DNA from 2 places in the Clostridium fungisolvens genome. Region 1 is predicted to be linked to the other one. Evidence: a T-box and tRNA genes for the amino acid it is inferred to sense, from the RefSeq annotation. Region 1 holds a T-box; the other holds one or more tRNA genes.

What was found. The T-box of region 1 lies ahead of metG (methionine--tRNA ligase). A T-box ahead of a tRNA ligase gene usually reads a tRNA of that ligase, here a tRNA-Met.
Region 2: it has a tRNA-Met gene. The T-box ahead of metG (methionine--tRNA ligase) is inferred to sense a tRNA for this amino acid. The anticodon was not compared.

The regions. Positions count from the first base shown of each region.
Region 1 covers NZ_BLZR01000001.1:4,611,051-4,626,606, reverse strand. Annotated here, with positions in the region: gene bsdtw1_RS20520 (ACT domain-containing protein) at 542-982, shown strand; gene bsdtw1_RS20515 (aminopeptidase P family protein) at 1,101-2,345, shown strand; gene bsdtw1_RS20510 (zinc ribbon domain-containing protein) at 2,486-2,926, shown strand; gene bsdtw1_RS20505 (phasin family protein) at 2,946-3,308, shown strand; gene bsdtw1_RS20500 (ABC1 kinase family protein) at 3,365-4,972, shown strand; gene bsdtw1_RS20495 (penicillin-binding transpeptidase domain-containing protein) at 5,017-7,878, opposite strand; gene bsdtw1_RS20490 (DEAD/DEAH box helicase) at 8,178-11,396, shown strand; gene bsdtw1_RS20485 (DUF1189 domain-containing protein) at 11,590-12,351, shown strand; T-box leader at 12,411-12,655, shown strand; gene metG (methionine--tRNA ligase) at 12,882-14,816, shown strand; gene metG (methionine--tRNA ligase) at 14,951-15,556, shown strand, end outside.
Region 2 covers NZ_BLZR01000001.1:2,586,019-2,601,574, reverse strand. Annotated here, with positions in the region: gene bsdtw1_RS11215 (hypothetical protein) at 1-99, shown strand, start outside; gene bsdtw1_RS11210 (phosphatidate cytidylyltransferase) at 92-1,057, shown strand; gene bsdtw1_RS11205 (hypothetical protein) at 1,130-1,651, shown strand; gene bsdtw1_RS11200 (HAD family hydrolase) at 1,928-2,554, opposite strand; gene bsdtw1_RS11195 (hypothetical protein) at 2,833-3,312, shown strand; gene bsdtw1_RS11190 (HAD family hydrolase) at 3,660-4,286, shown strand; gene bsdtw1_RS11185 (GNAT family N-acetyltransferase) at 4,746-5,333, shown strand; tRNA gene bsdtw1_RS11180 (tRNA-Met) at 5,513-5,588, opposite strand; M-box (ykoK) riboswitch at 5,804-5,990, shown strand; gene bsdtw1_RS11175 (hypothetical protein) at 6,254-6,394, shown strand; gene bsdtw1_RS11170 (magnesium transporter) at 6,529-7,785, shown strand; gene bsdtw1_RS11165 (Nramp family divalent metal transporter) at 7,782-9,035, shown strand; gene bsdtw1_RS11160 (DUF2812 domain-containing protein) at 9,231-9,857, shown strand; gene bsdtw1_RS11155 (hypothetical protein) at 10,027-10,362, opposite strand; gene bsdtw1_RS11150 (zinc-ribbon domain-containing protein) at 10,644-11,015, shown strand; gene bsdtw1_RS11145 (ABC transporter permease) at 11,459-13,774, shown strand; gene bsdtw1_RS11140 (ABC transporter ATP-binding protein) at 13,909-14,667, shown strand; gene bsdtw1_RS11135 (response regulator transcription factor) at 14,884-15,556, shown strand, end outside.

The DNA.
Region 1 (15,556 bases):
TTATTTAAGCTAATTTTAGTAGTGAAAAATGGAGGTAAAGATGTCCAGCCTTAGAGCATTAATCAATATATCGCTCAATGTTTTAGTTACTCTTGTGATAGTTGCTTATTATTATTTTATAATTTAATAGAATAGAGTAAAGAAGCATCAAGAAATCTATATTATCCAATCAAAAGTAACTCGTAGGTATATAACTTGCGAGTTTTTTTACTGTACAAGGAAAGTATAAGATATTCAAGCAAGCTAAAACTAGATATCTTAATGGTTTTAGAAGTTTTTTATGGTTATACAGTAAAAAAACTAAACTTATTCGCCTGCCATATTTTCCTCATATAAATTCGGAAAGGCAGATGCGTAAAAAAAGCTCACTGAAAAAGGTCGCTTCAGCGACTTTTTTACTGTACAAGAAAATTAATCTTATAAAAAATGTGAAAATTTATTAAGAAAGTATAAGATTTATATAGATATATATATGAATTTTGTTAAATATCGTCCTTATATGCTATAATTATAGTTATATAATATAAAGAAGGTGGAGCATATGGCAGGGGATATATACTATGTGATCAGTGAAAGAGTGATACCGGAAATATTTTTAAAGGTCTTAAAAGTAAATGAACTTTTATATACAGGTGAAGTAAAGGATATTACCGAGGGTATAAGGCAAGTTGGGATAAGTAGAAGTGCTTATTATAAGTATAAAGATCATGTGTTCCCAATGAGTGAAAGTATCAATTCAAAAAAGATAACTCTTGCAGTTAGCATGAGTCATGAGGCTGGGATATTATCTAAGGTTTTAGATAAAATAGCAGAGATGAAGGGCAATGTTCTTACAATAAACCAAGACATACCTATGAATATGATTGCTATTGCTACCATAACTGTTGATATATCTGGACTTGAAATTGATGTAAAAGCGCTAATAAAGCAAATAGATTGTTTAAAAGGGGTTATTAAGGTAAAACTATTTGCTATGGAATAATTTATGATATAATTACAATAAATATAAGATTATCAGTTAACTTTAAATATTCAGAATTTTTGTCGTCATATTGATCTGTTGCCATTAGTTAAAGTTAATTGCAAGAGGAGTGATTTGGTTGAAGAGAGATATTTTTATAAATAATAGAAAGAGACTTTTTGATAAACTTGAAGATGGAGCAATGGTTGTACTTTTAGCTGGAGAAGCACTTAAAAAAACAGCTGATGAAATATATCCATTTACGCCAAATAGAAATTTCTATTATATTACTGGAATAAACGAAGAAAAACATAAGGTAGTACTTTTTAAATCAAATGGAGTTGAAGAGGAAATTTTGTTTATACAAAAACCAGATCCAGTTAAAGAAAAATGGGTTGGTAAGACTGTAAGAGAATCTGAAGCAATGGAGCTGTCAGGGATTCAAACGGTTCTATATTTAGAAGATTTTAATAGTACTATGAATCAAAAGTTATCTTCAGGAAAGGTGAAAGCTTTTTATCTAGACTTGGAAAGAAGAAGTTTTGAAGACAGAATTACATTATCAGAAGAGTTTGCCCAGGATATATCAAAAAGATATCCTTATATAACTATAAAAAATGCGTATGGATTAATTTCAGAGCTTAGAACTATAAAGTCTCCTGAAGAAATACAGGAGATGAAAAAAGCTATTGATATAACTATAGAAGGTGTAAACTCACTAATGAAAAATGCAAAGTCAGGTTTAAAGGAGTATGAACTTGAAGCATATTTTGATTTTCATTTAAAGAAAAATGGGGTTAAGGATTTTGCATTTAAGACAATAGCAGCAGCAGGGAAAAATGCAACAATCCTGCACTATGTTGAAAATAATAGCACTATAAAGGAAGATGATCTTATATTATTTGACTTAGGTGCTCAATATAATTATTATAATGCAGATATTACTAGAACTTTCCCAATAAGCGGAAAGTTTACTGGAAGACAAAAAGCAGTTTATGAAGCTGTACTTAGAGTTAATGAAGCAATTATAGATGCATTAAGGCCAGGTGCAAATTTCCAGGAAATAAATAATAGGGCTACTGATTTAATAGCACAGGAATGTATTAACCTAGGACTTATAAAAGATAAGAAAGATGTTAAAAACTACTATTGGCATAGTATAGGACATGGACTAGGATTAGATACACATGATGTTGGCGAGAGAAATGTAGATCTAAGACCTGGAATGGTATATACGGTAGAACCAGGAATATATATAGAAGAGGAAGGTATTGGAGTAAGAATAGAAGATGATGTCCTCATAACAGAAAGTGGTAATGAGGTTCTTACTAAAGCTATGATAAAATCAGTAGAAGATATTGAGAAGTTTATGAGTAGTAGATAAAACTTCAAATATACACCGTTAATTAATATAGAATGATAAATTTATATTAAAAATAAATAGTATAACAAGTTAGGTAAATTGCAGCTAAGTAGTTTTAAATATATAAAACTTTTAGCTGCTTGCTTATAGGAGGAAATTTTATGGGCTTTTTTCAAGGAAGATATGGGTTTGATCTTTTGTCTAAAATATTAGTTCTATTAGGGTTAATGTTCTCTCTATGGCATAATGTGATTACGTATGGATTGGGATTAATCTTGATAGGATATGGTATTTACAGAGCTTTCTCAAGAGATATAACCAAAAGAAGCAATGAAGCACTAAGATTTGAAAGTTTTTTAAGAAGTAAGCTAGGAAACTTAATTAATAATAGAAATAATTATGGAAATAGAAGTTCATATGGTAATAAAGGCTCTAGTTTTGGCAATTATAGAGATAAGGCATCTGCGTGGTACAACGAAAGAAAAAATTACAAAATAGTAAAGTGCCCTAACTGTAGTCAAAAGTTAAGGCTTCCGAAAGGAAAAGGAAAGATAGTTGTGACTTGTAGAAAATGCTCTAATGAGTTTAAAATGAAAACTTGATTTATGAGGAGATGGTTATATGTTTAATGAATTAAAAAAGGTTATGCTAGCAGGAGTAGGAGCAGTAGCAACTACTTACGAAAAGGCAAATGAGATTGTAAATGAAATGGTGGAAAAAGGAAAGATAACAGTGGATGAAGGTAAGGAATTATCGGAAGAGTTAATGAGAGATTTTAAAGGAAAAGCGTCAACTACAACTAATAAAGTTATGGATAAAATCGATGATATTAGACCACTTACTAAACAAGAGCTAAATTTAGATTTGAAGGATAGAGATATTCCTACTAGAATGGAATTTGACAGTTTAAAAGATAGAGTTGAATTTTTAGAAACTAAACTTTCAGAACTTATGGAAAAGCTCGACGAGGGCAAGGAAGAATAAATAGAACAATGGGGGTTATTAGCCTCCATTTACCTTATATAGCATTGAGGTGAACTATGAGAAAAGAAACACTAAAAAGGTTTAGAGAAATAATAAAGGTGTTTGCTTACTACGGATTTGGTTTTTTGGTTAATAGCGCAATAAAACCAACTGATAATAAGTCTCCTGAAAATCTTAGAAAAGCCTTTATTGAGCTAGGACCAACTTTTATAAAGATTGGTCAGATACTCAGCACAAGAACTGATTTATTAGATGAAGAATATACAAAAGAACTCTCTAAACTACAAGATGAAGTACCTTGGGAAGCTTTTAGTGTTATTGCAAAGGTGTTTCAAGAAGAGTTTGACTTAAGTATGGATGATGTATTTTTATATGTGGAAAGTGTTCCTTTAGCTTCAGCATCAGTTGCACAAGTACATAAAGGCGTTTTGAAAGATGGAAGAGAAGTTGTGATAAAAATCCAAAGACCAAATATTCGTGAGAAGATGGAACTTGATATATCTATTCTAAAGAGAATTGTAAAGTTTACTAAGACAAAATTTAATGGTATGCTTATTGATCCAATAGAGGCCTTAAATGAAATTATGGATGCAACTAGTAAAGAATTAGATTTTGAAAGGGAAAAGGATAATATTGATAGGTTTAGAGAATTAAATAAAGAAGTTAAGTGTGTGGCTGTACCATATGTTGTTGAACAATTTACGTCAACAAGAGTACTTACTATGGAGAATATACAAGGTTTTAAGATTAATGATATATATAGTATAGTTAAAGAAGGATATGACCGTACAGATGTGGCAAAAAAGTTGGCTCTTTCATATTGCAAACAGATATTTAATGATGGATTTTTTCATGCTGACCCACACCCAGGCAATCTTCTAATAAGAGACGGAAAGATATGTTTCATAGATTTTGGTCTTATGGGAGAATTATCAGACGCTATAAGAGACTCTCTTAATGAAGCAATGGTTGCTATTGCACTAAAAGATATAGATAAGATAATAGATTTTATAATGACTGTAGGCGTAAAAAAAGATAGAGTAGATAAACATATATTATATAATGATATAGAATACCTACTATCGAATTATCTAGCTACATCTCTTAAAAATATAAAAATATCAACTCTGCTTAGAGAAGTTTTTGATATTGCTGAAAGAAATAATATACAGTTACCAACTGAACTAGTGATACTTGTTAGAGGAATGGTTATATTGGAAGGGGTAATAGCTGAGATTGCTCCAGATATGAATATATTAGATGTGGCAATACCTTTCGTTAAATCAAAAAATAAACATTATATATTAAATAAATTGACTAGTGATGATTTTGCAATTAATGCTTATTCTATATTAAGAGACAGCATTAAGATTCCTTCAAAGATAGTTGAACTCTCTGATAGTGTAATACAAGGAAGAGCAAGGGTTAATCTTCAAGTACCTGATCTAGGGAAGTCTGTAGATTATTTAAATAAGATGATAAACAGATTGGTTTTCGGTCTCATAGTAGCAGGAATGATTATTGGATCATCAATAATAACGGGGTCTAATGTTGGACCTAGGATAAGGGATATATCAATTATAGGAATAACGGGATATTTTGCATCGGGGATTTTTGCCTTATGGCTTTTAATATCTATAATAAGATCAGGAAACTTAAAATAAAACAGTCTATATCATATGTAAATTTAATGATATAGACTGTCTTTTTACTTGTTTACAGTATCTTCTTTTTTATCAGGTACTGGAGAGTTAAAGGTATAAGAGAATGTTGGTTGATAGTTTGGATAATCTTTTTGAAGTCTATCTTTAAAATATGTTTCATAAGCAGCTTTTGCTACGTCGGCACCTAGGAAACCATGTGCTCCATCGTACATAACAACTGCAACAACAATCTCTGGATCATTTATAGGTGCGCAAGATATATATACTCCATAAGCACTTCTCCCTATTTGATCTTGAATTTGTTCATTGTAGGTAGCTGTACCTGTTTTACCTCCAGTAGGGATTGGGAAATTTTTAAATACTGAGCTTGCAGTACCTAAATCATCTGTATTTGCCATTTCCATACCTTGCTTTATCAAGCTTAGGTTGGTAGGACTTATATCTATTTTATTCAGCACCTCAGGTTTAAATTCTTGAACTACTGCTCCTGTTGAGTCTGTAATCTTATCTACTAAGTGAACCTTATATCTTGTTCCACCATTGACTATTGTAGCTATATAATTTGCTACTTGAACAATAGAGAAGTTATTAACGCCCTGTCCTATGGAAGCTAAAACTAGCTGGGCAGGTGTATTAATTAGAGCATTTTCATTATAGATAAATTGCTCTATAGCAGCTCTTACATTTGCATTAGAATATTTTTTTCCAGACTCATTATATTTTTTTACTCTATCACTAAATACTTTAGAATCCTTCTGAAGCTGGTCTAATAGAGGATCTAATCCTTTTATAAATTGATTTACTCCAGTAAGACTAGAACTGTTATTATTTTTAAGATAATCAAAAATATAATCCTTAAACTTTTGTTTTGTTGCTTTTAACTCATCACTATCATCATCTTTATTTCCGATATCTAATTGTACAAAACTCCTACCCTCATAGTTTCCTGCTTCGAGAGCATTTACAAGATCAAATCTTCCATACATCAAGGTTTGATCCTTGTTATACTGATAATTATAAGTTTGACCAAAGCTTTCTCCGATTTCTATTCCGGTACTTCCTTTTGTTTTACTGTTTGGATCATTTCCCATACCAAGCTGCCAAGCATATTTTGCTAAGCTGTCCAAAGCTGTTATATTTCCACCGTTCTTTTCATATAACCTCATTCCTGTTTCATAATAGAAGAAGTTACAGGATACAGCTAGAGCTTTTTTTATATCTACAGAAGTTCCATGAACTCCGTCATCATGAAATTGCTGAGTTCCTAATAGTTTATTTGTATAAGGACCATTAGCGTCATTAACTCTTGTTCCAGAGTCTATAACCCCTTCTTGAAGTCCTGCTAATGAGGTGAGAGGTTTGAACGTAGAGCCAGGAGGGATAAGTCCCATGGTAGCATAATTATAAAATGGTTTCGGTAAAAGATCATACTTATCTTGTCTAACACCACTTTTATCCTTTGGAAATAAATCATCTACAGTCTTATTTAAATGATGTTTATTTATAAATTCCTGACCAAGTTTATCATAGTCGGGAGAGAAATACTGTTTAGATATTTCAGGAGTGAGCTCATTAGGGTCAGAAATTATATTTGCATCGTACCCTGGATAACTTGCTAAAGCTAATACTCTTCCAGTTTTAGCCTCAAGAACTATGGCAGCTCCTCTTGTAGCATTGAAGTTACTCTTTTTATTATCCTGCAAATCAACATATTGAGTAGCTACATAGTTTAATCTGTCCTTAAGAGTTTGCTCTACGGAATACTGAATGTTTTTGTTTATGGTTAAATGTACATTTTCTCCAGGGCTAGATTCATTTTTAAAAAGCTCTTCAGTTTTTCTACCCTGAGAATTTACTTTCACCGTAGTCCCTCCAGTATTTCCTTTTAGAACAGACTCGAATGCAGATTCAATCCCTGCCTTACCAATCAAGTCAGTGGATAGATCATATCCTTTTTCTTCATATCTATCCTTCTTACTGCTATCTATTGAGGATACGTATCCTATTACTCCAGAGGCTAGATTGTAGTTAGTTGCATAAGGATAGGTTCTCATTGGTTCTACAGATATATCTATTCCAGGTAAATCGCTAAGTTTTTGGTAGAATATGTAGGAACTATCCTTTTGTATATTGTATGCTATAGTAACTGGCTTAAAACCAGAGTAGCTCTGCATCTTTATAGCATCTTTAACAATCATGAATCTTCTTAAATCTTTTATAGAATACTTTTTCAATAATACATCTGCTATTTCTTTATTTGTATAGTACTGTTTATAGTTTTGCTTTTCTTTAGCAGTTGGGTTTAATATATCATACATAGTATAGAATTTTAGAAGATAATTGAAAGTATCTTCTGCATTGATTTTAAGAAGTTCCTGATTTATTTTATCTTCATCGCCATCTGTAAGTTCTTGCTTGTTTTTTAATTCTGGAATGTTTCTTTTTGCTACATCGTTAAGTCCACGGTCTCTTTTAAAGCGTATCTCTTGAGCTTTTTTAGTATCGTCTGAATTACCACTAAAATCAAAATATGGCTTACCGTTATTATCTATTTTCAGATTGAAGTTATCCTGTTGTTCGTCTTTTCTGTCATCTAACAATTTAAATACTTTTTTCATGGTGTCGTAAAAATACTTAGAGGAATCATCAGTTGTGGTGAAAGTAAGGTTATAAACTGTTTTATTATCGGCTAATATATTACCGCTTGAGTCATATATCTTTCCTCTAGGAGCCTTTTCGGGAAGAAATCTTCTAGCTTGGGTATTAGCTTTATCTGTGTAATCATCATATTTAAATACTTGAAGATATATTAATCTCGATATTATACATATGAATATGATGAGCATAATCACTATAATTGCATTAAATCTATTAAGAAATTTAATCTTTGCTTTCTTCTCTTTCATAGAATACCACCTTTCAGATTTATATTTAAAAGGAAATTTATACTATATTTAACAAGTATTATTTTTACATAAAATACGATATTTTTCTAGAGTTATTTGGTAACAATAGTATATTTTTAGAATAATATCTAGAAATATTCATTAAATAATTAGTATATTTTTTTCTTTATTCAAAGTATAATGCTGTTAAAGATATATGAAGAGCGTAAACATATGATTTTCAAACCAATATTACTTAAATTTTTGTAAAAAAAGCAAATAGTATGATATAAAACTTAGAACGGAGAATAGCTGTAATTATGGAAGAAAGATCTATATTAAGTTATGGTGACAAAAAACAATATTTGAAAGGAATACAACATTATGAAGCTGGGCTAGTTGAGGAATTTGCTATTAACATAAAATCTTCAGAAGGTAATAGAGTTAATTCATATTTTATAGAAACCTTTGTTAAGTCAAAAACTAATAAAGATAGATATAATATACGTATTTCTCTAAATGACAATGTTGGTTTCACAAGCTTCAATTGCGATTGTAATTTCTTTCATAATGATTATAGAAGAAAAGGTATATGTGAGCATATTGCTGCTGTAATGGTAAAGTACTTCAGAGAAAAGCAAAAAGACATAGCCTATGAGAAAAGTAATATTCAAGTTCAAAGAATTATTAGTGAGATGAATTTAGTATCTAGTATGAGTAGAGAAAAAGAAATGCTTAACTTACAGGTTAAGCTTGAGTTCAATAAAAGCAATTTAGTTGAAAGTTCAATGGAAATTAAAATCGGTAAGGAAAAGTACTTTTTAGTAAGAGATGTAAAGGACTTTTTAGATGCTTATGACAATAGGAAAAAGATAAGTGTTGCTAAGAATTTTGAGTTTTGTGGAGATATTCATCTATTCTCTGACAAACACAAAGCTATTATAGATGTTATTAAAGAAATCGATGAGAATGATAGGCTCACTAGAAGTTTATATAATTACTCTACACCAAATATGAGACTGATAGAAGGAAGAAGAGTATATTTGTCTTTAACTCAACTAAAAAGAGTGCTTAAGATATTAAGTGAGGAGTGTATTGATTGCACAATTAATGGACGGGAGTACAGTGATGTAAGTATTATTAAAGAAGATAATCCTATGAATTTTGTATTAAATTCTCATAAAGATACAATAAGACTAGCTTATGGTGAGAGTATACCACTAGCGTTAACCTCTAAAGGAGATATTTTATTTTTAAATAATAATATATATCTCCCTGATGAGCAAAGTATAAAGGTTCTTAAACCTATAATTGATATTTTAAAGAAAGAAGACTATATAACCTTTGGTAAGGGAGATAAGAATAATCTTATGTCTACAGTATTGCCAATGCTAAACAAACATAGTAGTACTGTAAATATAGATGAGATTTCTAAGGAAGAGTTAAGGGTATTGCCTTTGAAAGCTAAGTTTTATATAGACAGGGATAATGAAGATATATTCTTAGATGTGCACTTTTGCTATGGTGAACACGAGTTTGATTCTTTTGAACAAACAGATGATTATAAAGAGGTTATTAGAGATCGAATAAAAGAACAACAAATTCTTCAGAAGGTATATAGTTATGGTTTTCTTTCAGAAGAAAGATTGATTCTAAAAGACGAAGAAAAAATAGTTGAGTTTTTAAGATGGGGAGTAGTAACCTTGGGGGATATTGGAGAGGTGTACTATTCGGAGAGTTTTAAGAGTTTAAAGGTATATACTCCTGATAGCTATAAGGGGGCTATTAGAATAAGTGATAAAGGGCTTTTAGAAATATACTTCTCGATAGAAGGTATTGATAATAGAGAATTGTGGCATATATTTGCTTCTATAAAACAGAAAAAGAAATATTATAAACTTAAAAATGGAAACTTCATAACTCTTCAGGAAAAGGAATTAAAGGCTTTAGAAGAAATAATTAATTATGCAGAAGTGAAAAAAGATGAGCTTACTAGTGGTAGTTTCAGAGTTCCAACCTATAAGGGATATTATATAGGAGATATTATTGAAAAAAATAATTTAGGATTTATAGAAAATACTATAGATTTTGATAGACTATACTCAAAAACTAAGAATATGGATACCTCTGATTTCAATATGCCAGATAAATTTAATATTGTAATGAGAGATTATCAAAAGGATGGATTTAAGTGGTTCAATATGCTTCATTCCTTTAAATTTGGAGGAATTCTTGCTGATGAAATGGGGCTTGGAAAAACTCTTCAAACTATAGCTTTTTTGTCCTCTCTACAGATGAATGAACCTTCTTTAATAGTTGTACCTAGCTCATTAGTATATAATTGGAAGGATGAATTTGAAAAGTTTGCACCAGATATGAAGGTTGCGGTAGTTCAAGGTGACAAAAGATTTAGAGAAAATATCCTCAATGAATATAAGCAATATGAGGTTATTGTGACTTCTTATGCTCTTTTAAGACGTGATATCGAGCTTTATGAGGGTAAAGAATTTTCTGTGTGTATAATTGATGAAGCGCAGAATATAAAAAATTATAATTCTCAAAACGCAAAGAGTGTAAAGAAAATCATAGCAGCCACAAGATTTGCCCTCACAGGAACTCCAATAGAAAATAATCTAGGCGATTTATGGTCTATATTTGATTTTGTAATGCCAGCATATCTAATGAACAAGATGAATTTCTCTACTAGATATGAGGCTCCTATAATGAAGGATAGAGATACGGGGGCTTTAGAAGAGCTGAACAGAAAGATAAAACCATTTATACTAAGAAGATCAAAGAATATGGTTTTAGAGCAACTGCCACCTAAAATTGAGTATTCAATTTCTGTAGATATGATAGATAAGCAAAAGAAGATATATGCAGCTTACTCAAAGGCAGCACTAAGAGAATTTGAAAAACAAGGTATAGACGTACCAAAGATCAAGGTACTTGGAGCATTAACAAGGCTTAGGCAAATCTGTAGCGATCCTTCAGTGCTAGTTGAAGGATATAAAGGACAAAATGGGAAGCTAGAAGCATTAATGAATATAATTGAAAATGCAAAAGGAAATGGTAAAAAGGTTTTGGTGTTTTCCTCATTTACAACAGTATTAAAAAATATAGCACTTCATTTAAAGGATAATTACATAGATTACCTATATCTAGATGGTGATACAGAGATAAAAGAGAGAACTGAATTGGTTAAAGAATTTAACTATGGAGATTCTGTAGTATTTCTTATATCCCTTAAAGCAGGAGGTACAGGGCTTAATATAACTGGTGCTGAAGTTGTGGTACATTATGATCCTTGGTGGAATCCTGCAATAGAAGAGCAGGCCACAGATAGGGCTCATAGAATTGGTCAATTGAATACTGTTGAAGTAATTAAACTTATAACTAGGGGGACAATAGAAGAAAGAGTTTATGACTTGCAAAGACGAAAAAAGAAAGTTATAGAAAAGATTATTGGAGAAGATATTAATGAGTATAATGCACTTAAGGAGATGTCGTTAGAAAATCTAAAGGATCTATTTAAGTAAAGTATAGGATAATTATACCTTATTATTAATCAAGATTTTAAAACTCTCGCCTTAATTGATGAGAGTTTTAAAATTGTTTGAAATTATAATATTAAATATGGAAGTTTAAGGCATTTATTAACTTTTCTTAAGGTGAACTTAAGTTTTCTAGTCTAGAATAATAGTATAGATTTAGAAAAAAGGTGGTATAATAATGAATATTTTTAAGGGGTTTATTAAAAGTTTTTATGATTTTAAGAGTTATGCTATTTTCAGAAAACAATCTGCAGGGAAATCATTTCTTTATAGTGTAATTCTAGCTTTAGTGTTTTCTATAGTGGCATTTGCATATCCTGCTTACAAAGTAAATAATACTATGAAAGATCTTTCCATTGAATATAATGAAAAAGTTCCAGACTTCCAAATAAAAAATGGACAGCTAGAGATTCCTAACAATAAAAATGCTGAAATAGTTAGAGACAGTGGAACCTTTGTTTTAGACAATACTTCAGATATAAATCTTTTGGCAGACAAATATAAGTCAGGTATAATATTTGGCAGAGATACTGTAATAGTAAAATCAGAAGGAACAGTTGCATTAGATCAAAAGTATTCTACCTTAAACATGGACTTCAATAAAAATGATATTGGTGGGATTTTAGATTCTCATGGTGCCATATCAAGTGCTATGTTTGCAATATTAGCCTTTGGATTCATAATAGGTTTGTATTTTAGAGCATTCATAATTGCATTAATAGGAACAATATTTAAAGGTGAAACAACTTTTGGACAAAGATTTAAGTTAAGCTTATATGCCACAACTCCTTCTGTAGTTTTAAGTGCGATATTTTCTTTAGTTGGAATAAACTTTACAGGATCAACTATACTTTTATTTGCAATAGGTGTTGTGTACTTATTTTTGGGTATTAAAGGCATAAGTAAAAGCGAACTACAAGAATTAGTAGATGAATTATAAAACAAGAAAATTATTGACATTATTTTTAATGTAAACTAATATAATATATAGAAATAATTTAAAATGCATTGAAGAGAAGAGTAATGATATGGATTGTCTAAAAGAGAGCTGGGATAGGTGAAAGCCAGTGACAAAAAGTTTCATGAATATGGGCTCGGAGCAGGCTTTCTGAATTTTTTAAGAAGGTACGGTAGCAACCGTTATATTGCAAAGTGATAAAAACTTTTTAGTGGAGTCACTTATTAAGGTATCTATTGTGAGATAGATATAAAGTAGAGTGGTACAGCGTGAATTCGCCTCTGCATGGACATAAATTGTCTATGCAGAGGTTTTTTGTTTTATTCTTTAGGAAATTATAATTCAATTAGATCTGTAGATAAGTATGAGTAACAGACTTAAAATATAATATAAGTTAAAGAATAAAAAAGAAAAATATGTCACCTTCTTTAAAATTTTATTATCATAATAAAGATTTATAGAATAATAGAGGAAATACTATAACTAATAATATACATTAGGAGGAAATAAATATGTGCAAAAAACCATATTACATTACTACACCAATTTATTATCCATCTGCAAATTTACACATAGGAAACACTTATACTACAGTAGCAGCAGATGCTCTTGCTAGATTTAAGAGACTTACTGGATATGATGTGATGTTCCTTACAGGTACAGATGAGCATGGACAGAAGATTCAAAGAATAGCAGAAGAAAAAGGGGTTACACCTAAAGAATATGTAGATGAAATTGTAGCTGGAATAAAGAGTCTTTGGGAAATGATGGACATAAGTTATGACAAGTTCATCAGAACTACCGATGACTATCATATAAAAGCTGTTCAAGATATATTTAAGAAATTATATGATCAAGGAGATATCTATAAAGACTCTTATGAAGGATGGTACTGTACTCCTTGTGAATCTTTCTGGACAGAAACTCAGCTTGTTGATGGAAAGTGCCCAGATTGTGGCAGACCTGTAGAAAAAGCTAAAGAAGAAGCATATTTCTTTAAGATGAGTAAGTATGCAGATAGACTTATAAAGCATATTGAGGACCATCCAGAATTCATTCAACCTGAGTCAAGAAAGAATGAAATGTTAAATAACTTTTTAAGACCAGGGTTACAAGATCTTTGTGTTTCTAGAACAAGTTTTAACTGGGGAATACCAGTAACTTTTGATAACGAACACGTAATATATGTATGGATAGATGCTCTTTCAAACTATATAACAGCGCTAGGCTATGGCAATGAGGATACTTCTTTATATGAAAGATTTTGGCCTGCAGATGTACATTTAATTGGAAAAGATATTTTAAGATTCCACACAATTTACTGGCCAATTATGCTTATGGCTCTTGAAGTACCACTACCTAAACAAGTATTTGGTCATGGCTGGCTTCTTGTTGATGGTGGAAAAATGTCAAAATCAAAAGGAAATGTAGTTGACCCTGTAGCTCTTGTAAACAGCTTCGGAGTGGATCCAGTAAGATATTATCTTCTTAAAGAGATACCATTTGGTTCTGATGGATTATTTAATAATGAAATATTTATAAAAAAGATAAATTCGGATCTTGCAAATGATTTAGGAAATCTCCTATCAAGAACTATTACTATGATAGAGAAGTATTTTGATAGTGTAATACCTGCTCCAACTGCAAAAGAAGATATTGATAATGAATTGATAACTTTAGCTTTAGCTACTCCGGTTAAAGTTCAAGCTGCAATTGATGATCTTAAGATTCCTGAAGCTTTGGAAGCAATATGGGATTTAATAGGAAGAGCTAACAAATATATAGATGAAACAACTCCTTGGATACTTGCAAAAGATGAAAGTAAGAAAGAAAGACTAGGAACAGTTTTATATAACCTTGTAGAAAGCTTAAGATTTGCTTCTGTTATGATATCAGCATTCTTACCAACAACTAGCGGTAAGATTAATGAACAAATAAATTCAGAAGTAACTACATGGGATAGTTTATCTGCTTTTGATGGAACTAGTGCAGGAACTAAAGTTAATAAAGGAGCAGTTATATTCCCAAGAATAGATGTAGATGCTAAACTAGCTGAATTAGAAGCATTAAGACAAGAGCAGTTAAAGGCTACAGAGAAAAAAGAAATGAAGCCAATAAAAGAAGAAATAACTATTGAAGATTTTGAAAAAATAGATTTAAGAGTTGCAAAAGTAATAGGCTGTGAACCTGTAAAGGGTGCAAAAAAACTATTGAAACTAAAAGTTGATTTAGGTGGGGAAGAAAGACAAGTGGTATCAGGTATAGCTCAGTACTATAAGCCAGAAGAACTTGTAGGGAAAAGCATAGTGCTTGTAGCAAACTTAAAACCTGTAAAACTAAGAGGAGAACTTTCACAAGGTATGATTCTTGCAGCTGCTACCGATGATGATGGTAAGCTTTTTGTGGTTGATCCAGGCAATCTTGAAACAGGAAGTGTTGTTAGATAAAGTTTTTTATCTATAAATTACTAAAAACTCGTCTATAGTTAGGCGAGTTTTTAACTTAAGTTAAGTATGATAGCAATAAGTGGATTTTATGTATAATTGAAAAAGGAGTTTATTAATAAAGGGGGCTTATATTAATGAAAGTAGTTATCGGAAATTCTTGGCCTTATGCCAATGGATCATTACATTTAGGAAGACTAGCATCTGTAATTCCTGGAGATGCACTTGCAAGATATCATAGAGCAAAAGGGGACGAGGTTATATTTGTTTCTGGCAGTGACTGTCATGGAACACCTATAGCAATAAAAGCAAAAGAAGAAAAGAAAGCTCCTAGAGAGATTGCAGACTACTATCACAGAGAATTTGAACATTGCTTCAGCTCTTTAGGGATATCATATGATTTGTATGCCAAAACTGATAGTGTAAACCATCATAAGGTAGTAAAGGAATATATAAAGAAGTTATATGAAGATGGATATATATATGAAAAATTGGTGGCTCAAACTTACTGTGAAAGTTGTAATCAGTTTCTTCCAGATAGATATATTGAAGGAATATGTCCACATTGTGGAGGGGTAGCTAGAGGGGACCAGTGTGAACAATGTTCTGAAATATTAGATCCTGAGGACCTAATAGATAAAAAGTGTAAGATCTGTGGTTCGGAACCTATTGTTAAAGAAAGTAGGCATCTTTTCTTTAAGCTTTCAAAGTTTGATGATAATTTAAAACAATTATTAAGCTCA
Region 2 (15,556 bases), 2.0 Mb from region 1:
TGTATAGAAAATAATGGGGAGCCAATATTTATTTCAAAGTCAGATACTAGAACTAGGATTGTAGATTTAAATACGAGAAAGGTTGAAATAATTGAATAGCATACCAAAACATCTTTATCATTACTATGAAGCTGAAGTTGGTCCTTTTAAAACTTTATCAGATTTATCAGAGGAACACTCTGAAAATGCATTAAAAAGCCTACGAAGAAGAGGAGAAACCTTTGCGAGTAAAAGGAGGAGTATGGTGAAACAAAGAATAATAAGTTCATTTATAGGCTTACCAATTTTAATCGGAATACTGCTTAGCAAAAATCTAATACTCTTAAATGTTGCACTTCTTTTAATTATAACAATTGGACTTAATGAATTTTATAAATCCTTTAAAGGTTTTAGCATTAATTATAAGTTGATCGGAATGGGATTCTCAGTGTTATACTACATATTTGTCTTACCTAAGCTTAGCTCAAATCTAGGATTGTTTATAAGTTTATTCTCTATTTTTTTAGTCTTTTACTCAGTGCTTTTTTATAGTAAGCAAAATGCAAAAAATATAGCTATAACTTTTATAGGATTTTTCTATGTTACTTTTATGTTTTCATTTATACTTCAAATAGTTAGGCTCAATGATTATGGAGATATTCTTGTTTGGTTTGTATTTATAATAGCTTGGAGTGCTGATACCTTTGCATATGCAATCGGTAAGACCTTTGGCAAGAATAAATTAACTCCAGAACTAAGTCCTAATAAATCTATTGAGGGATTTGTTGGTGGAGTAATAGGTGCAACATTGATGTCATGTTTATATGGGATAATAATTTTAAAATTTACAGGATTTCATGAATATAATTTCGTATATTTTTGTTTAGTAATGGGAGTTATAGGATCAGTGATATCACAATGTGGGGATTTAATTGCTTCCTTAATAAAAAGATTCAATGAAATTAAGGATTTTGGAAATATAATTCCTGGGCATGGTGGAATCCTAGATAGATTTGATAGTATCATATTAGCGGCGCCATTTGTTTACTATTTCATAAAAATTATACTAAAGATATAGAGCTAAGTTCTGTTTGATTATATATTCTTCAGCACATATTAAGCTATTAATACATTTTTAGGAGTGAGAGTAATGAAGTTTAAGAATAAGGCTAAAAAAATAATGTGGATTTCTGCAATTCCAGTATTTTTTATAGGACTGATAGTGCCTTTGATAATGGAATCATCTAAAAACTTCAAAATAGTATTTGTAGGACATATAATAGGTATTAGTTTTTTTGCCATAGTTATATTCGGATTAGGTATTTCTAATATAAGTATTATAAACGATAAGGGAGAAAAGCCCTCTGTGAAAATAAGAGCGAAAATTATATGTGCAGTATCCATAATATTTTCAATTGCTATTGCTTCTATAGAGATTCCTTACTATAAAGATCTACCAAATATGATTAACTCACAATACGAAGCTTATGATGGACAATTAAGAGATTTCAAAGTTATAAAAGGTAGAGCTACTATTACAAGACTCACGGTAGGAGATAAGGACTTTGAGTTTAATGGACAATATTCTAAAAACTTTCTTACAAAAGGAAAGAAATATCATGTACAGGTTCTACCTAATACCAATTATGTGGTAAGTATGTATAAATATTGAGGCTCAAATTACCATAAAGAGGTTTACCAGTATGCATGTATAAATCGATTTTCAAAGTTATAGCATTAAAGGATTCTTTGATAAAAGCTTAAGTTATACTTGTTCTATAATTAAAGTTTCCAATAATTATCGCACAGGTATAACTTAATAGTTGGATTAAGGACCTTATAGAAACTGATACGATATTGATTGTTGTGTGTATCAGACAGAAAAAACAGTCTAAATAAGTGAATCTCTAATATTAGCAGCAGGTAGAATTTATGGATGTACATAATATTACGCTACCGTAACTATATCTAACAACTCTTTTGGATTCTTTAATATATAAGTTGCATTGATACCATCTTGAGATTTGCATCCCCAGGATGCTAAGGCAAAGTCAATATGAGAGTCCTGTGCACATCTGAAGTCATATATCGTATCCCCTATATATATAGTATTTGATGTATCTGAGCCTGAAAGTTCAATAAATTTTAAAATAGGTTCAGGATTAGGTTTATGCTTTTCAGTGTCGTCTGCACAAACAACTATATTAAAAAAATTAGATAGTCCAAATGGTATAAAATCCGCTTCATATTCTAGTTTGGTTTTGGAGGTAACAATACCAATAGAAATATACATTTCATGAAGTTTTGCTAAAGTTTCTTCCATATCATCAAAAACTTTCACATGATGAAAGTAATCTCTTAAGTATTTGTTCCACTTGATACAGCCTTTCTTAGGATCTTTTATCCCAAGCTGTGTAAGTGCAGCTTCACCTGTGATTCCAAAAGAGAAGATTAAATCTTCAAAGCTTAGTTTTTTATTAGTCTCTTCATATACTAACTTCTGTAGAGAAGAAAGTACTGCAAATTCTGTATCTAAAATAGTTCCATCAATATCAAAAATAACAGTGCTATACATAAGTGAACCTCCAATAGTTATTTGATTATCATAACAGAAAATAGATATAAAGGTTTAGTGCATATAAACTATGTGAAAATAACACAAATCTTTATTTTAGACTATTATTATATGCATTATATGGCTAAGAATGTATCAACGAAATTAGCAGAAGTAGATACATCTAAAAGTACATTTGAAAATGAGATAGAGTTTGTAGAAAAATTCTTAAGTACAAAATTGTAATATATGAGTTTAACATTACATACTTAATTTAGGGAGAAAGGGGAAATAATGTAGTGAAAAAACTATTAAAGATTGCCAGAACTATTATAAAAAAGGCAGTACCTTTTGCCTTAATTATAGTTATTTTATATAGTATAATTATGAATAATCAAAGAGAACAGGATCAAAAGGAAATAGATGAGTCCTTTACAAATCAGTTAGTTCTAGCTAACGGAATGCTAAATAATGATTATAATAAGAATGATGACGAGGGAAAAACTTTTTTAAGAACAACTGCTGCTGGAAGTTTATATTCAAGCTTAAATTTGATGAGGTTTAGCTCTTATAACAATAATGATAATAGAAATAATTTGTTCGGTGCAATAAATAATCTTTATCTATGTATGACTAATTCGAATTCAAGTAGAATTATTTTTACTATATATAACAAAGAAGTGAATCAGTACTTGGTAAGGATTATTAGTAATCCCAATGATGAAGAGGCTTGTAAAGCATTAGATGAATTGACTTATAGTGTACTTAATTCAAAATAGTAATAAAAAATTGTATATACGCATTGTTCTTTAAAATAGAGAAGCAGTTATTATATGTATACAAATATAATACATATTACTTAAGTTTTGGGTAGTAATTGTATGAAAAAGATTTTTATAATTAATAATTAATGAGATTTATATAACAAAAAAGATTGGATAAATACAAAACTAATTTGTAAAAGCAATAAAATTTTATTACAATAGAATAGTAGATATTTACAATCCTAGAATAGAGCGGAGTAAATGAAAGTTAGTTGGAAGTTTAATTTGGCAGCAACTTTAATAGATTTTGTTTAGATAAGTAAATAACTAAAGAAATATAGCATTTTAATTTGGAGGAAAGCATGAAGATAGATAGCATTATTTTTGATTTGGATGGAACACTATGGGATTCAACACAAGGAGTTACAGATGCCTTTAATGAAATAATAAGTAATACAAAAATTACTCACAAAATAACAGTAGAAGATATAAAAGCAATAATGGGATTATCAGTACTTGAAATACCATTAAGATTATTTCCTCATCTAGAACATGAGCAGAGAACAACTTTAATAACTGCATGTTGGGCAAATGAGTGTAAGTACTTAGAGGAACATGGTGGTAGTTTGTTTGATAAATTAGAGGATACCATTCAGAAATTAGCAAAAAAGTACAAATTGTTTATAGTTAGTAACTGCCAAGTTGGTTATATTGAAGCTTTTCTTAAAGCTCATAATCTTAGTGAGTACTTTATTGACTATGAAAATGCAGAAAGAACAGGACTTACTAAGGGTGAAAATATAAAGCTTGTAGTAGAAAGAAATAACTTAAAGAATCCAATTTACGTAGGAGATACTCAATGGGATATGGAAGCAACAAGATTTGCTGGCATTCCCTTTGTATTTGCAAGTTATGGCTTTGGACAAGTAGATGATTTTGATTATAAGATTGATTGCATAGATCAGTTATTAGGTTTAGATAATAACTAGAAAATTAATTATATAAAGCTTTGAGGTATATAAAGATATATAGTATTTTTGTATATCTTTTTTTATATTATGAAATTAACTAATATTAATAACTTTAGTTGTAACAGCACTTATTTTATCGCCAATATATTCTTCATTAATTAATAGATTTTTTTAAAATGCCAAGGAACATAAAACAAGAAACACAATCCTTATTTATTTAATAATACTAGTAATATTTACTATTAGTTGGAACTTAATGGGGGTAATTTATTAATAACTGCCTTTGGTAGTTATTTTTTTGTGTTTGTACGTATATATTAAGGTTTGAAGATTAATTTGTTAAATATCATTAGTAAAGACAAAAATCACTTAAACTAAGATAGAACCTATTACTTGAGTATTAAAAGCTAAAGTGTTTATAATACAAAATCAAAGTATAGCCTGAGGATATTAAATAATTTTTATGAGAGGTGTAGTATGCAAAATCACTGGATTGATCGAGGTATTGATAAAAGTCTCTTTGATGTGTTTCCAAATTTAGAATCAGAGAGATTGCTATTCAGAAAAATGGAAGCGAGTGATGTGGAGGATGTTTTTGCTATATTTAGTGACCCAGAGGTGGCTAAATATGACTTTTTTACTCATATAAATACAAAGGAAAAAGCTTTGTTAATAATAGATAACTATCAAGATGAATTTATATCTAAGGAAGAAATAACATGGGGAATTATTAGAAAAGATGACAATAAGTTAATTGGATACTTTAGTCTGGGAAACTTTGATGAAGATGCTAAAAGGTGTGAAATTGGGTATGGTCTAAATAGGGATGTTTGGAATAAAGGTTATGGGACTGAAGCTATAAAAACAATAACAAAGTTTGCTTTTGAAAAAGTTAAAGTAAATAGGATAGAAGCTACGGTAACCTTTGGTAATGATGCATCAGTAAAGGCTTTAATAAGGTCAGGTTTTTTGCAAGAAGGGATTCTAAGAGAAAGAACCATGATTAAAGGTGAGCTAGTAGATGATGTTATTCTTGCGTTAATAAGAAGAGATTACATAATATAACTTAAATTATTATGTATGGTTAAATTTAGAACTAAACTTAGTTATTGTAAAAGTACAGTAACTTTAAAAATACATAATATCTTACGAAGAAATCTCATTGAGAACATTTAAGAGTATGAGCAAAGTGAACTTAAATAATAAATAAAAATAAGCAGTTATACTTAAGTATAACTGCTTTTTGGTTGCGGGGGCAGGACTTGAACCTACGACCTTCGGGTTATGAGCCCGACGAGCTGCCAACTGCTCCACCCCGCGATATTATGTTTTAAACTTGCCTACTCACTTAATATACAGTAAAGGAATTGAAAAGTCAAGAAGTTTTGAAAAAAAGTTTAGAAAAATTATAATGGAGTTAAAAAAACTTACAAAAAAAAGCAAAAAAGGCTATTAAAAAATTTTAATCGCAAATTTATGTGAAATTATGTTTACAAATCATGCTAAAGGGAATATGATATAAAAGGTAATAAAATTAAATATCTCGTTAGGTGAGGTTCCTACAAGGATACACGCTACTGCCCAGAAATGTCGAGAGACGCCAATGGGTCAGCAGGTACTGCCGAATTAAGGTTTTACTTAATGTAGCTGACAACATTCATAAATATGAATGCTTATGCTCAAAGCCTTGTAGTGCTAAAGCTCAACGGATGGAGAAAGTAAGTGTTTTTTTGTCGAGCATATAACTCTTCATCCGTAGGGATGGAGAGTTTTTTATTCTTTAGAAAATTATATCTCAATTATATCTGTGGATAATTATGCGAACAGACTTAAGACATAGTATAAGTTAAAGAATAAAAAAGAACAATATGTCGCCTGCCAGAATTTCTTCACATACGTTCAGAAAAGGCAGATGCGCAAAAAAAATTACTAAAGAAGATTGTTTAAGCAAATTTTTTATATATTGAATTAGGAGGTGGTTACTAATGGAAGACGACCCTGAGGATAAGACGAATACAACTAAATATAGAATATGGATCGTTATTTACACGGGTAACTGCCGTTTGAGTAACGATAGCTTTGGAGGTTATTGTTATGAAACTAAAAACAGGTATTCATGGTTTTAATGTAAATTATTTGACGAACCCCTCTAATAACTAAAAATTTCATTTTTGCATGTATTGCAATTTGAAACATTGTAAGAATAAGTTATGAGGATCATGAAATATTTATGATGCCGTAAACAGAAGGGGTGAAACAAATGGATAAAGCAACTAGTTTTTTCTTTAGCAAGATCTTAAAGAAAGAAATTCACAATAAATCAGGGCAATTAATAGGCAAACTTAGCGATTTTGTACTAGATTTTAATCAGGAAAAACCTACAGCAACTTATGTTCAAATTAAAAATGGACCAAAGTCTTTCTATGTTTCATTAGAAAAGCTTGATATTTTTAAAGATAGCAAAGAAAGATATTATATAGAAATAAATACAAAGAGTTTATTAATAAGTTTACCAGATAGTAAGGGTATATATTTAGCAAAAGATTTTTTAGATAAACAAATAGTAGATACTAATGGAAAAAGAGTAGAGCGAGTAAATGATGTAAGACTTGGAAATATAAATGGAAAGTGGCAGCTTATTGCAGTTGATATTGGAACTAGAGGTCTTTTAAGGCGTCTGGGAGTGGAATATCCATTTATATTATTGACAGGAGCTCTAAATTTTCAGCTAAGAAACAAACTTATAATTTGGGATAATGTACAGCCACTATCAACTGGTAGCAATAATTTGCAGCTTTACTCACCAGCAAACAAAATTGAAACTCTTCATGCAGCTGAAATAGCAGATATAATTGAAGAACTTGATAATAAAAGTCGTCATATTCTTTTTAATAGCCTTAATAACCAAAAAGCTGCTGAAGTTCTTGAAGAGATAGAGACAGAGGTTCAGGTTAATTTGCTTAATTCTATGTCTGATAAGAAGGCTTCTGATATTTTTGAGATAATGCCATCGGATGAAGTAGCAGATATTCTTGAAGAAATAGAAGATGATAGAGTTGAAAAACTTCTTACTCAAATGGATGAGGAAAGTCAAGAAGAGATTAGAGAACTTATGGAATATGAAAGAAATACAGTTGGAAGTATTATGTCTAAGGACTTTATTGCTTTCCTTCCAGATATAACTGTTGCGGAAGTAGCAGAGTGGATAAAAATAAATGTTCCTGATGAAGAGGAAACTTATTATATTTATGTTATTAACAACAAAAGTAATCTTCTAGGTGTTATTCCTATATTAAGACTGATAACATCAGATAAAGATACTAAGCTTTATAACATTATGGCGACACAACCACAGATATTGAGGGATGAAGATACTATAGAAGAAGCAATTGAAACAATGGAAAAATACAGCGTAAATTCTTTGCCAGTTATAGATGAAGTTAATGAATTAGTGGGTACAATATCATTAAATGACAGTGTTAAAGAGTATGCTCCATTAAGGAGGGTGGCACTATGAGTGAAGTAAAAAATAGCCGATTCAAAAAGATACTCTTTATCATGACAATTATCGGTCCAGGACTTATAACTGTAAATGCAGGAAATGATGCTGGTGGAATAGCAACTTATGCTTCTGTAGGAGCAAGTTATGGATATAAAATGCTTTGGGGACTTCTTCTTATTACCTTCAGTTTAGCTGTAATTCAAGAAATGAATGCGCGTATGGCTATAGTAACAGGAAAAGGCCTAGCAGATCTAATAAGAGAAAAGTTTGGTGTAAAACTTGCGCTTTTTGCAATGCTCACCTTATTTATAGCTAACTTTGGTGTGTGTATAGGTGATTTTGCAGGGATTGCAGCAAGTATGGAGCTGTTTGGTGTAACTAAATATATTTCAGTGCCTGTAATGGCTTTTGCAGTTTGGTTTTTAATTACGAAAGGGTCGTATTCAAAAACAGAAAAGTTATTTTTAGCGTTCACTTTTGTTTTCTTTTCGTATATAATAACTTGCTTTATAGTAAAGCCAAACTGGCATGAAGTTTTAACAGCTACAGTGACACCTACACTTAAATTTGATAAAGCCTTTATATTGACCTTTATAGGTATGATAGGAACTACAATTACTCCATATATGCAATTTTATCTTCAGTCTTCTGTAGTTGACAAAGGAATAAAGCTCAAAGATTACAAGTACGAAAAATTAGATGTTTATTTAGGAGCAATCTGGGGCGACTTGGTATCCTTCTTTATTATAGTGTGTACTGCAGTTACTTTATATAAAGCTGGAATACAAATAGATAGTGCTGAGCAGGCTGCTTCAGCTCTTAGACCTTTAGCAGGAAATTATGCTTCAATTCTATTTGGAGCAGGACTTTTTGGAGCATCGGTTCTTGCAACAATGATAATCCCACTATCAACGTCTTATGCTATTTGTGAATCCTTTGGTTTTGAAAGCGGATTAAATCATAAATACAAAGAAGCTCCTACTTTTTATGGTATATTTACCTTTATGATAATATTTAGTTCAGTATTAGTATTGATACCACATATATCTTTGGTGGGTGTTATGCTTGCAACTCAAGAGATAGCTGGTATGTTAAGCCCAGTTATATTGATATTTATGGTAGTACTAATCAATAAGAAGGAGCTTATGGGTGAGTATGTAAATAACAAGGTGCAAAATGTAGTGATTTGGATTACAGTAATATTTATAGTAATTCTTTCAATAATACTTTTTGTTTCACCTTTAATAGATTTAATCTTTAAATAACTAAAAAGAAGACAAATTAATCCTTTATAGAAATTAAGTTATGTATGTTCGAAAATCTTGAGCTTTGAAGATTTTCGCCACATGCATAACTTTTTTATTTTATAGATTTAGAGCAGCTTTTACTGTATAGTTAAGATATGGTTAGTAGAATAATATTTTTAAGGGTTTGTTAAGAAAAATAAAAGGGATGATATTATGAGTGAAAATGAAGAGGAACAAAGAAATACCAGTTATATCAAAGTGATTAATGGTGGTAAAGGACCTAATGAATTAATTAAGATAAAAAAGAACCGTTTCTTTATTTATTATCCAAGTAAGGTTGAAAAATGGATTGAAGAGATGGAAGAACAGGGATTTCTTTTAGATGAAATAAATAGAAGTGGAAATGTATTCTCTTTTTCAAGAGGCGAAAAGAGAAAAACAAAATGTTTTGTTGATTTGCCTGATATAATTGATAAAGAGTATTTTAGAACCTATATAAAACTTGGGTGGAAACCTATGTATAACACCAGAATGCTAGGGGGCAAAATGGTGTTATGGGTAAAATCAGAAAACAAAAGTGATATTTGTTGTGAGAAAGACTTTTTAAATAGCAATAAAAGACTTACTAAAAATATGTTAAAGGTTATAACCTCCAACCTAGTAAATTTCTTAATTGCGTTTTACTTTTTTGTAAATATGGTGGCTACAGTTTATAAGAGTCCATATCTTGTTGATATGTTTTATATAGGAATTAACACCTTAATCGCATTACTTGCATTTTCAGCATTTTGTTTTTTACATGGATCTATTGCATATTTTATTAAATTAAAGAGCTTGTAGAAAAGAAATGGCCATATAAGTGATTTTAAAGGTTTAGAAGCAAATAAGTTTATATAATAGATGATTTGAGTAAGATAAAGCATATAATTATTTATTTTTTAAGGAAGTCGATACGACTTCCTTTAAATTGCTTTTAATTAGAAGATTAAGTGATAGGCTATCCTAACAATTATATAGGTTTCTTAACCCCATTAAATCCATAACCCATAAAAGCAGTTATAATACATTCAACACCCACTATAAGAAGTAAAAACCATGCCCATCTAGGAGTTTTATTGTTTTTTTGAAACCTATTATTCTTTAAAAAAGAATAATAATCAGTACAACTATTCCATAACCCATTAAAAATACACCAAATGCCCAAGAGTATTCGAGCAGCTATACCAACATAATATATAGCCAATCTATCAGTTATGAAAATTGGAGTAATTAATAGGATAAAAAATAGAAGCATTATCGGAATATTAATTAAAAGATATAATTTTCTAAACTTTGATGTTTCCATTACAAGACCTCCACTCTATTTTAAAGTATATATGTAAAAGTTACTGAGCATTTTTATGTTTGTTATAATGTTATTCAAATATATTATACATTGATAATCAAATATGCACCCTTAATAATATTTATAAAGTTAAATTATAAGCTCATTATAGCATCGGATGAATAACCAATTAATTTCAACAGGTTGCTTTAACATCACCAAATTTAATTATAATAAGCCTTAGTTGTGGAATATACAGGTAAATGTTATAATTATTTGGATTATATATAAGGAGTGATATTATGATAATTTGGGGATGGGGTAAGGTAACCAGAAAGTTTATTGGTGGAGTTTTTGAACGTACCTGCAATTATTGCAACCAGACTAATGTTTGGAGATTGTGTATTGCAACAACATGGTTTACCTTGTTTTTTATACCTATAATACCATATAAGAAAACATATCAAATTGCTTGTCCAAGCTGTGGAAGTTATATCGGGCTAACAAGAGAGCAATTTGAAAAATTAAAGGTTGAAATGCAGGAGGGGGCTTCTGGTAAGGCCACAGTTGAAGCTATTGATGAAAGTTTAAAATACTCAGGTAAAACTGAAACTCAGATAAATTACTTAAAGCAAATGGAAGAATATAATAAAACCAAAGCTGATAGTGAATAATTGCTGTGGCTGTCGTACAGTGAATTAACTTAATTCATGTATAACAGCCACTTTTTTGATTTCTATCGCTTATATAATTCATTTATTAATAATCTTATGGGATATGATAATAGAAATTAGGGCGTTTCTACAGTAGAAACTCATTGAAGTGTCGGATGTAGAGACACCCTAATTTCAATATACGGTCCATAGAGCTATTAATAATTATTAATATTTAATATATTTTTATTTTATATTTACCAATTATTATAAATATATAGGATGCAGATATAAAGATGAACCACTTCAATCCGAAATCTATTTTCAAAACTCCTCTGGGTTTTGAGAGGAGAATTCGAAAATATAAGTTTAATTATGAAGTGGTTCATCCATAATAAAGTGCCAGTAAGTAGTTGGCAGTTTATGCGTCTGCTAAATAGTATGTAGTAAGAGGGGATAAGAGTATGTGGATCAAAAATTTTAGACATAAAAAATTGCAAACTACACTCATGTTTATAATTATAATGTTATGTTCTATGCTGATAAGTGCGTCTATAAGTATTCTGATATCTTTAGATAAGCCCTTTAAGGATTTTGTGAAGGAGTGTAATTCAGCTTCTGGAATCTTATATCCCTACTCTCAAAAAGAGACGGATGTAATTGCATTAGGAGAAGCATTTGCAAAGCTACCAAATGTTAATAAGATTGAATATAGTAAGGTGCATTATATTGATGAGGAAATTACCTCCAATGATAAAAAGTTAGAAGGTTTTTTTAGACTAGCAGAATATAAAGACTCGATTTATGGAGATATTCGATTTCTTACAGGAAGCAAGGATACGATAAGGGAGTTGAAAGATAACGAATGTATAATTCCAGCATGTTTAAGCAATAAAAATAACGTTAAAGTTGGAGATAAAATTAAAATAAAGTTTTCTAATGGAAATCTCTTTTACACAGTAAGAGGGATATATTCAGAAATTTATGACATGACTACTTCATATGATAGTGAAATATTAATAAAGCAACTACCAAAAGGGGTGTACGGAAATCTAAACATTAGGCTTTACGGAAAGCCTGGTGTAACAGGAGAGGATATTGAACAGGCTTACAGAGAAAAAAATGATGGACAAATGAATGGACACATAATAACTTTGGAAGACACTATTAATGTAAATAAAATTTCTGGTAATATAATCGGAGCAATTTTTCTTGCCATAGGTATTATCATGCTAGTTGTTAATTGTATAATAATTAATTTTATGATACAAAATCTGATGATTACCGATGCCAAAGTAATTGCCATATATAAGACCATGGGATATAATTCCGGTGATATTTTGAGTTTGTACCTAAAGTTCTATTTTTTTATAACTTCCATAGCCTGTTTATTAGGTGGAGTAGCTTCTGCAAGTATATCAAATATTATATTAATCTCGGTATTTAAGAATATGGGGAAAGTTGTTACTAATAATTTACTTGTTCCTGGAGCTATATGTTATTCAGCGATTGTAACTTTAGTAATAGGTATGATATATAGAATCATAAGTAAGACAAAAAAGGTTAAGCCGGTTTATGCCTTAAATGGAATGACAAATTCCAGTACTAAAAAGAAAAAATATTATAAAGGTAATTTGAAATTTCAGTTTTCAGCTATAGGAATTGCCTTAAGAGGGGTAATGAGAAATAGAAAAAACTCCATTGTGATACTCATAACTTCTATCGTGACAGTTTTTGGTATAAATTTTGGGGTAATATCTCTGGATGTGGCAAATACCTTGAAAGATAACAATGACTATTGGCTTGGTGTAGACAAATGCGATGTTATGATTAACGTAATAGATAGTAATAAAAATAGAGAAGTCGAAGATATTATAAAAAATGATTCAAGAGTGTCGTATGTTTTAAATAGCAATATAGCAACTCAAGTTACTATGAAATGGAAGAAAGGAACGAAATTAACAACCATGAAGGGCTTTGTTTTTGATGATTATTCAAAAGCTAAACTTCCAATTACAGAAGGAAGAAACCCTGAAAACGGAAACGAGATTGCTATTAGTAGTAAAATATCTAAGAGTCTTAATAAATCAATTGGCGATTATATTGAAATATATCTAGGTGGAGAAAAAAAAGTAAATTTACTTATAACAGGTATATTCCAAACTTATCTTGAACTTGGAGATTGTTGTAGGTTAACTACCTCTGTATATACAGACAATAATTATGATTTCAATTATAACTATTTTTCAATTTATTTAAAGGATAAAAAGCAAATGAATTTTTTTATAGAGGACATGAAGAAAAAGATAGGAGGAAATGGAAATATAACTGCGAGGACAGAAGCCTTCAGTAGCATTATGGACATGATTGTAACTCCTCAAAAGGGAGCTATTCCTCCAGTAGTTGCGCTAATGCTTTTATTAGGTGGTATTAATATTTTCTGTATAGTAATCTTAAGAAACACAAGTAATGAGAAAACAAATGGTATTTATAAATGCCTCGGATATTCAACTTGGCATCTAATATGCTCAAATCTATATTATGTTGGGATACTTGCGGTAATATCTATAATAATTGCAGTGCCAATGATTATCTTACTTTATCCAAGCATTATGAAGGTATGTTTGTCTATGTTTGGATTTATAAAATACCCTGTAACCTATAATTATTTTCACATAGCCTTGGCAAATATAGCAGTACTTATTGCTTTTATTATAAGTACACTTATATCTTCACGATCACTTAAAAAAGTCAATGTTAGAGATTTAGTACAGGAGTAGAGGCTAATATTAATTTTATATATGTTTAATGATTGGGTAGAAATTAAATTTTTGCGTAAGTACACTAAGTCATCGCGTGGTTAAACACTCAATTTTAATAGGATACCTTAGCTATAGAAAGGAGTTTTAAGTTTATGAAAAATGTTGTTATAAAAACGGAGTTATTATGTAAGAGTTTTATAAGTGATGGTGAAGTAAACAATGTTATTAAAAACTTAGATTTAGAGATTTATGAAGGAGATTTTACTGTTATTATGGGAAGCTCTGGTTCAGGAAAATCTACTCTCCTTTATAATTTAAGTGGAATGGATGACGTGACTACGGGAAAGGTTTATTTTGAAGGAATAGATATTACAAGAATGAAAGAAAAAGAAATCTCACGGCTTCGCAAAGAGAGATTAGGTTTTGTATTTCAAGGAATCAACTTAATTCCTAACCTTAATGTATACGAGAATATTTTAAGTCCAACTTATAAGACAAAAGCTCAACGTAGAGAAATAGAGGGAAAGATAGATTCCTTATTAGAAAGAATGGAACTTACTTCTCATCGGAAGAAGTTTCCAAATCAGATGTCTGGTGGACAAAAACAAAGAGCGGCTATATGTAGAGCTTTGATTAATAATCCTAAAATATTATTTGCAGATGAACCAACAGGTGCTCTTAATTCTTCTCAGGGAGAAAATGTTTTAGATATATTTACAACTATTAATAATGAAGGACAGTCTGTGGTAATGGTAACTCACGATCTAAAAGCTGCTTTAAGAGGCAATCGCATTATTTATCTTAAAGATGGACGTATAGATGGCGAATTAAACTTAGAGCAGTATGATAAAATAACAGCTTCAGATAGAGAAGAGGTATTATATAAGTTCCTTAAAGAAAGAGGTTGGTAGAACTTGTAAGAATGGTTAATATAAGATATAATTTCTGTGGATATAAATGTAAAATCAAAGATTAAAAGAATTTTATGAGTATATATATCCGATTTTGATTTAAACTTATAGATTTTTGTATAATGTGATAAATCCAGATTAGAATAAATATAGTTTATTTATATTTATAAGTTACATTGTTATCACATAAATGATCATTTTTAAATGGGGTGTAAAATGGGGCATAAGATACTGATAGTAGAGGATGAAAAAGAGCTAGCAAATATTTTAGGGGCATATTTGGAAGTGGAAGGTTTTGAACCTGTGGTGACACATGATGGACAAGAAGGTTTAAAAAGTTTTTATGAAAGAAAGCCTAGCCTCGTACTTTTAGATATAATGCTACCAAAGATTGATGGAATAAGTGTATGTAAAGATATAAGAGAAAAATCAGAAGTTCCTATTATTATGATTTCTGCTAAAAGTGGAGAAATGGACAAAGTCATAGCACTTGGAATTGGCGCTGACGACTATGTAACAAAGCCTTTTAGTCCATTGGAGTTAGTAGCAAGAGTGAAAGCGCAGCTTAGAAGATATGACAAAATAAAAGTTATGAACCCTACAGATAACAATGAAGTGAGGATAGGGGAACTAGTACTCAATAAATCCTCTTATTCAGCAATGGTAAAGGGAGAACAATTGAATCTAACTACTAAAGAATTCGATATGTTATTCTTTTTTGCTAAAAATCCTAATCAGGTTTTTTCAAAAGAACAAATATATGAAGGAGTATGGGGATATAACGGTATCTGTGATGACAACAGCATAACTGTGTATGTTAATAGAATAAGAGAGAAGTTAGGAAAATATAATTTAGAATATATAAAAACTGTATGGGGAGCAGGTTATA